2 regions of the Pseudoalteromonas sp. NS-SX12 genome follow, and region 2 is predicted to be linked to the other one. Evidence: predicted binding sites of a transcription regulator. Region 2 holds the regulator's gene; the other holds the start of a gene.
What was found. Region 2 encodes ArgR, which controls arginine synthesis, uptake and breakdown. Its sites were predicted from a motif close to ANTGAATANNTATTCANT; they were not measured.

Region 1: the regulator ArgR is predicted to act here: its motif matches at 2,148-2,165, upstream of gltB (glutamate synthase large subunit).

Annotation. Positions count from the first base shown of each region.
Region 1 covers NZ_CM170634.1:2,778,558-2,781,994, forward strand. Annotated here, with positions in the region: gene gltB (glutamate synthase large subunit) at 1-1,937, opposite strand, end outside; gene AC2IOM_RS12855 (substrate-binding periplasmic protein) at 2,417-3,316, opposite strand; gene AC2IOM_RS12860 (Grx4 family monothiol glutaredoxin) at 3,393-3,437, opposite strand, start outside.
Region 2 covers NZ_CM170634.1:1,737,345-1,740,781, forward strand. Annotated here, with positions in the region: gene AC2IOM_RS08095 (ABC transporter ATP-binding protein) at 1-53, shown strand, start outside; gene AC2IOM_RS08100 (Dyp-type peroxidase) at 68-979, shown strand; gene argR (transcriptional regulator ArgR) at 1,020-1,487, opposite strand; gene mdh (malate dehydrogenase) at 1,774-2,712, shown strand; gene AC2IOM_RS08115 (DUF885 domain-containing protein) at 2,822-3,437, opposite strand, start outside.

The DNA of each region.
Region 1 (3,437 bases), 1.0 Mb from region 2:
GTATCACAGCGTAAGTTCTTACTCACTAAACGACGTTGCACCGCACCCACCGCCATCGCAGCAGGAATTGGTAAGGTGTCAGGCGTTAAACCCTTATCGCTTAATACAATCAATACCGTACCTTGACGCGCTAACGCTTCCGCTTGGTCACATACGTTTTCAATTGCCGATAACAATGAGCCATCTTTATCATAGTTAATCGACAATGAGGCAAATGAATAATGCGCCTGATCTGCAGAGAGTAACTGGCTCATATCAGAGTAAGTCAATACTGGCGATGAAAACTGCAAGCGTTTTGCGTGGCCTGTTGTTTCATTAAATACGTTTTGTTCACGACCAATACAGGTAGCCAGTGACATAACATGATTTTCACGCAATGGGTCGATTGGCGGGTTTGTCACCTGCGCAAACTTTTGACGGAAATAGTCATACACTAAACGTGATTGTGACGACAGCACGGCAAATGGCGTGTCATCGCCCATTGACCCCGTTGCTTCTTGGCCTGAGTTACCCATTGGGCGAATAACTTGGTCAAGTTCTTCATTACTGTAAGCAAACTGCTTGTGGTAAATCGCCAGCATATCATCGTCGTATTCACGTTGACCGATAAGGTCTTGCTCGTCAATTTCCTCTAATGGTACTAAACGTTTCACGTTATCAGTTAACCACTGCTTATAGGTATGACGCTTTTTCAAATCTTCGTCGATTTCGCACGATTGCCATACTTTGCCATGCAATGTATCAATAACAAGCAATTCACCCGGCCCAACACGGCCTTTTTCTTTAACCTCGTCAGCAGAGTAATCCCAAATACCAACTTCTGACGCTAAAGTAATATGATTGTCTTTAGTAATTACATAACGCGCAGGACGTAACCCGTTTCGGTCTAAGTTACACGCTGCAAATCGGCCATCCGACATTACTAACCCTGCAGGACCATCCCAAGGCTCCATGTGCATTGAGTTAAAATCATAAAAAGCACGTAAGTCTTCATCCATCGCTCGGTTTTTCTGCCATGCAGGTGGCACTAGCATGCGCATCGCTCGGAAAATATCCATACCACCCGCTAAGAATAGCTCTAGCATATTATCTAAGCTTGAGCTATCTGAGCCCGATTCATTTACAAAAGGTGCCGCGCTTTGTAAGTCAGGCAGTAATGGTGACGAAAACTTATATGCGCGCGCTCTTGCCCACTGGCGGTTACCTTCGATAGTATTAATTTCGCCGTTGTGTGCAAGGTATCTAAATGGTTGTGCCAACGGCCAGCGCGGTTGCGTATTGGTAGAAAAACGTTGGTGGAAAACGCAGATAGCAGATTCCATACGCATATCGGCTAGATCAAGGTAGAAATTCGGCAAATCTGCCGGCATCATTAAGCCTTTATACACCGATACTAAGCCCGATAGGCTCGCAATATAAAAATGATCATCGTTAATTTGTTTTTCTATGCGACGTCGTGCGATATACAAACGGCGTTCTAAATCTTTTGGACGCCAGCCTTCTGGCGCTGAAATAAAGACCTGTTGAAAATTCGGTAATTGTTCTAGCGCAATAGGTCCTAGACTTGCTGGATTAACGGGCACATCGCGCCAACCAACCAGTTTTAGCGTTTCTTTTTCTAGTTCTTCACTAATAATCTGTTTGTTGTGCTCAGCGATAACCGGATCAGGACTTAGGAATAACATACCAACAGCGTAGTTTTTACCTAAGTGCCAATCGTTTTCAGCGGCAACAGCACGGAAGAAACCGTCTGGTTTTTGCAATAACAACCCACAGCCATCGCCGGTTTTACCATCTGCTGCAATACCACCGCGGTGTTGCATTCGATCTAACCCAGTGATCGCTGTGCGAACTAATTTGTGACTCGGCTGACCTTCAATGTGCGCGATAAGGCCAAAACCGCAATTATCTTTTTCTAATCTCGAGTCATATAACATGTTGGACTCCTCCCTTGCTACAGCTCAAGTGAACAAAACAGTTGTGATTGACGGAAGTATTGGCATAACCGTATCGAAGTTTTATGACAGTTCGATAAGTAATAGCGATTTTGTTAACGCGAAACAAAGGTTGCTAATGTTGGTATGTGCCGTGTGTTCACTTGCGCGATTCTCAAAATTAACCAAGATATTGCTTAGAGTCAACCAAATTGTGAATACATATTCAGGTTATTGAATATTTTTCACTTATACATAAATTCAACAAATCTGCCGATAAAAGCCTCTAAACTGGGGTTATCTTGGTTATAGGATCTTATTGACACCGGTATCACATTAACACCATGTAAATAAAAACAACTCTCAACTGTAGTTTACGTAAACGTAAACTATTCATGATTTTGAATATTTATTCATGGTAATACCAATTAACCGAAAAACCACTTTTTAAACTTGAATTATCTTGTACATCAGGCAGGACGCTAGTTTGCGGGCGAACACTTTCCAGCGTTTTGTTGAATGGTTTTAATCGTTCCGGCTTGCTCAAACTCTGATAGCTTGGCATTAATTTTAACTTGCAGCGATTGCCACATTGCGTTGCGTTTACTTATAGCATAGTAAAAATCATTATATTGAAAGGCGGGTTCAATGAATTTAATTTGATTTTTGTCACCTTGCTCGTCGTGACTTAATAGGTAATCGATCACATTGGGATCAGCAACAATGTAATCTACCCGACTCGCCAATAAGAGTTTTAGGTTTTGTTGATCATCACGCGCTTGAATTGCATTAAAAAAGCCAAGATCAAGGTGCTTATCAAACTCAGGGGTATTTTGATACCCTCTTACAACGCCAATTCGTGCCCCTTGGATCGACTGAAAAGTGCCATTGTACTTTGCTTTATAATTTTCACGGCTCATTAGCCCAATTAAGCCGCCTGCGTAAGGAGTCGATAAGGCTAAATTGTTGCGTCTAAAGCTATTAGCTATTACATCACTGGGGGCGGTCACTTCTATAAAGTATTCTGGAAACAAAATATCAGCCTGCCCTAATTCAGCCATGCGTACCGAGCGAGCCCAAGGAAAAAACTCGACACTAATTCCAAACCCAAGTTCATTAAATAGCGCTGCGGTAAGTGTAAATACCCAACCTTTGTCACATAAATTACGGTCAACGTATGGCGGCCAATCAAGTGTTACTAAACTTAATTGCTGTGGTAATTCACGGGCTATTTCAAAACGGTTGGCAGAGGGCTGATTAACGGTGATCGTTTTAGTTTGTTGCTGATGTTGATATGAAAGATCAAATGATTTTGCAACGCTCTCTAAACTCAATAAAAACAGCGTAACAACTAGAAGAATAAAATAAGGTTGAAAAGTCATACTAAGCTTAAAACATCATACTAATGATTTAAGCTTAGCAAAAATACCACAAAATCAATTACTACTTAACGTAATATTATTCTGCTTCTTTATTTTTAGCGGCTACTTCAGTGATTAAAGG
Region 2 (3,437 bases):
TTGATGTTCGTCCGCATTTGGTTAATTATTTCGCTTATACTAATAACAATTAAGTAGGAAATCCGCTATGCCACAAGCGCAATCAGGAGTTTGTGCTGAAGCCAATTTACATGGTGTGCATTTATTTTTAAATGTATTAGATGGCCAAGAACTCAGCTTGTCGAAAAAATTGGCAAGTATTATTGATATGCAAGAGCGGTTTGATCACGAATTTTCAGAAGCGCTTGTGTCTTGTGTTGTGGCGATAGGTTCGCAATTCTGGCCACATATTTACCCCAGTAAAATGCCAAAAACGTTGGCAGGCTTTCCGCAATTTGAACATATTGAGCATGCTACGCCATCACGTCCAATAGATTTAATGATACAAATTAGGGCAGATCGCCTTGATGTTGTTCATTTGTTTGTGATGGAAGTGATTGAATTACTGAGTGGTGATATTGAGCTGATTGACCAAGTTAAGTGTTTTCATTATTTAGATGGTCGTGACCTAAATGGCTTTATTTATGGTGTTGCCAATCCCCATGGTCGCAAAAAGCAGCTTGTTGCTTTAGTGGGAGAGGAAGACGTTGCATTTTCTGCAGGCAGTTATATTCATGTGCAGCGTTATCGTTATGATTTAAAGGCATGGCAAGAAATCTCAAAAGCTGAACAAGAAATTGTAATGGGCCGAATGGCTAATTCTAACCAAGCGGTTAGCTGCGCTCCGGAAAATAGTCATAGTGCTCGTACAGAGCTTTACGATGACCATGGCAATGCATTATTTTTAAATCAAGGCATGCCATTTGCTGATATTAACCAGCAGGGCTTTTTATTTATTAGCTGTGCAAATAACGGCTATGCCTTTCAAACGCTTCTCAAACACCGTTTAGGCTACATTGATGATAATGGCCCTGATATGTGGCTGGAGTTTGCGAAAAGTGATTTTGGTGCGGCATTTTTTGCACCATCAGTGAATATGCTAAGGGAATTAGCTAGGTAGCAGAGAGTTCATCAATGAGGATGAACTCTCAAAAATAGAGTTACACGTTTTCAAATAAGTTTTTTACGCGTTCAAGCGTGACATCAATTTCTGAAATTTTTGCTGGCGCAATGAAAATCGTGTCATCACCGGCAATAGTGCCTAACACTCCGTCTGCTTTGCCAAGTGAATCAAGCAAACGTGCAATTAGTTGTGCAGCACCTGGGCTGGTACGAATGATGATCATCATTTCGTTATGCATAATATCAATTACCAGTTGGCGCAGCGGGCTCTTCGCTGTCGGTACGCCCATTTCTGCAGGTAAACAATACACCATCTCTTGTTTTGCATTACGTGTACGTACAGCACCAAATTTACTTAACATGCGAGACACTTTGCTCTGACTAATATTGTCAAAACCCATGTCTTTTAAGGCATCAACAATCTCGCCTTGTGAGCCAAAGTTTTCTTCTTTTAAAAGGGCTTTGAACGCTTTAACCAGCGCTTCTTGTTTATCTTGTATTTGCATGTGAACGGGCTGTTTAACCAATTGATGGACGTTACCTTAAATTTTACACAAGTTAGGGTTAAATGCATTAATAAAATCGTCATCTTAAGTCAATTAGAGTTGAATTAATCTCAATGAAAACGCGATTTTTTAATTGATAGCGTTGTCAACTAATCTAGTCGGATAAAGTTTACAACTATGGTCGAGATTTATATAAAAAATACCTGTTTTATTTGTTTTTATGCGCACTTTTCATTATCTTTATGGCACTTTTTTAAATACCTACCTCTAATCACGGAGAATTCACATGAAAGTTGCAGTTTTAGGCGCAGCTGGTGGTATCGGCCAGGCCCTTTCTTTATTACTTAAAACACAATTACCAGCTGGTTCTGAGCTATCGTTATACGATGTAGCGCCAGTTGTTCCAGGTGTTGCTGTTGACCTATCACATATCCCAACTGCAGTTAAAGTTGAAGGTTTTGGTAAAGACGATTTAGATGCAGCACTTGCTGGCGCAGATATCGTAATTATTCCAGCAGGTATGCCGCGTAAGCCGGGTATGGACCGTGCAGACTTATTCAATGTTAATGCAAGCATTGTTAAAACACTTGCTGAAGGCATTGTTAAAAACTGTCCTAAGGCGCTTGTAGGTGTTATTACTAACCCTGTAAACGGCACTGTACCAATCGTTGCTGAAGTATTCAAAAAGGCAGGTACTTACGAAGCTAACCGTGTATTCGGTGTAACAACACTAGACGTTATCCGTTCAGAAGCGTTCATCGCTGAACTTAAGGGCGTAGACGTTGCTTCTGTTAAAGTACCAGTAATCGGTGGTCACTCAGGTACAACTATTCTTCCACTTCTTTCACAAGTTGAAGGTGTTGAGTTCACAGCAGAAGAAGTTGAAGCACTTACTCCACGTATTCAAAACGCGGGTACTGAAGTTGTTAACGCAAAAGCGGGTGGCGGTTCAGCGACACTTTCAATGGGCGCAGCAGCTGCACGTTTCACTCAGTCTTTAGTTAAAGGCTTACAAGGTGAAGAAGGTGTTATCGACTACGCATACGTTGCAATCGACGGTGGTGACGCTGCATACTTCGCACACCCAGTACGTTTAGGCAAAAACGGTGTTGAAGAAATCCTTTCTTACGGTGAGCTTAGCGCATTCGAAGAGAAAGCAAAGAACGACATGCTTGAAACGCTTAACAAAGACATTCAAGAAGGTATCGACTTCATCAACGGTTAATGCCGCGATAAGTTGTTACAGTAAAAAAGGCCGCAATTGCGGCCTTTTTTGTATCTTAATTGATAAAAAATAAAAGGCGCTTTATACGCCTTTTATTTTTTAATGCTTATTAACCTTGTTTGCTTGCAACCCAATCGTTTACAAAGCCTTCAAGAGTATTAAGTGGCACCGGGCCGCTCTTAAGCACTACATCGTGGAATTCACGAATATCGAACTTTTCACCAAGTTGCTTTTTCGCGCTTTCACGTAATTCTACAATCTTGATCATACCGATTTTGTACGCCGTTGCTTGTGATGGCATTACAATGTGACGCTCTACCATCTTAACGCCGTCTGAGGTTGCATTCGGCGTGTTATTTACGTAGTAGTCGATACCTTGTTGACGCGTCCACTTCATCGCGTGAATACCTGTATCTACTACTAAGCGACATGCACGCCATAACTCCATCGCTAAGCGACCAAAGTCTGAGTAAGGGTCTTCGTATAAACCCATTTCTTTAGGCACCATTTCAGAGTATAAACCCCAGCCTTCAACGTATGCTGTGTAACCGCCAAATTTACGGAACTTAGGAACGCCTTCAAGCTCTTGCGCGATAGCAATTTGCATGTGGTGGCCTGGAATACCTTCATGGTAAGCAAGCGCTTCCATTTGGTAAGTTGGCATCGCTTCCATATCGTACAGGTTGGCATAGTAAATACCAGGGCGTGAGCCATCTGGCGCAGGT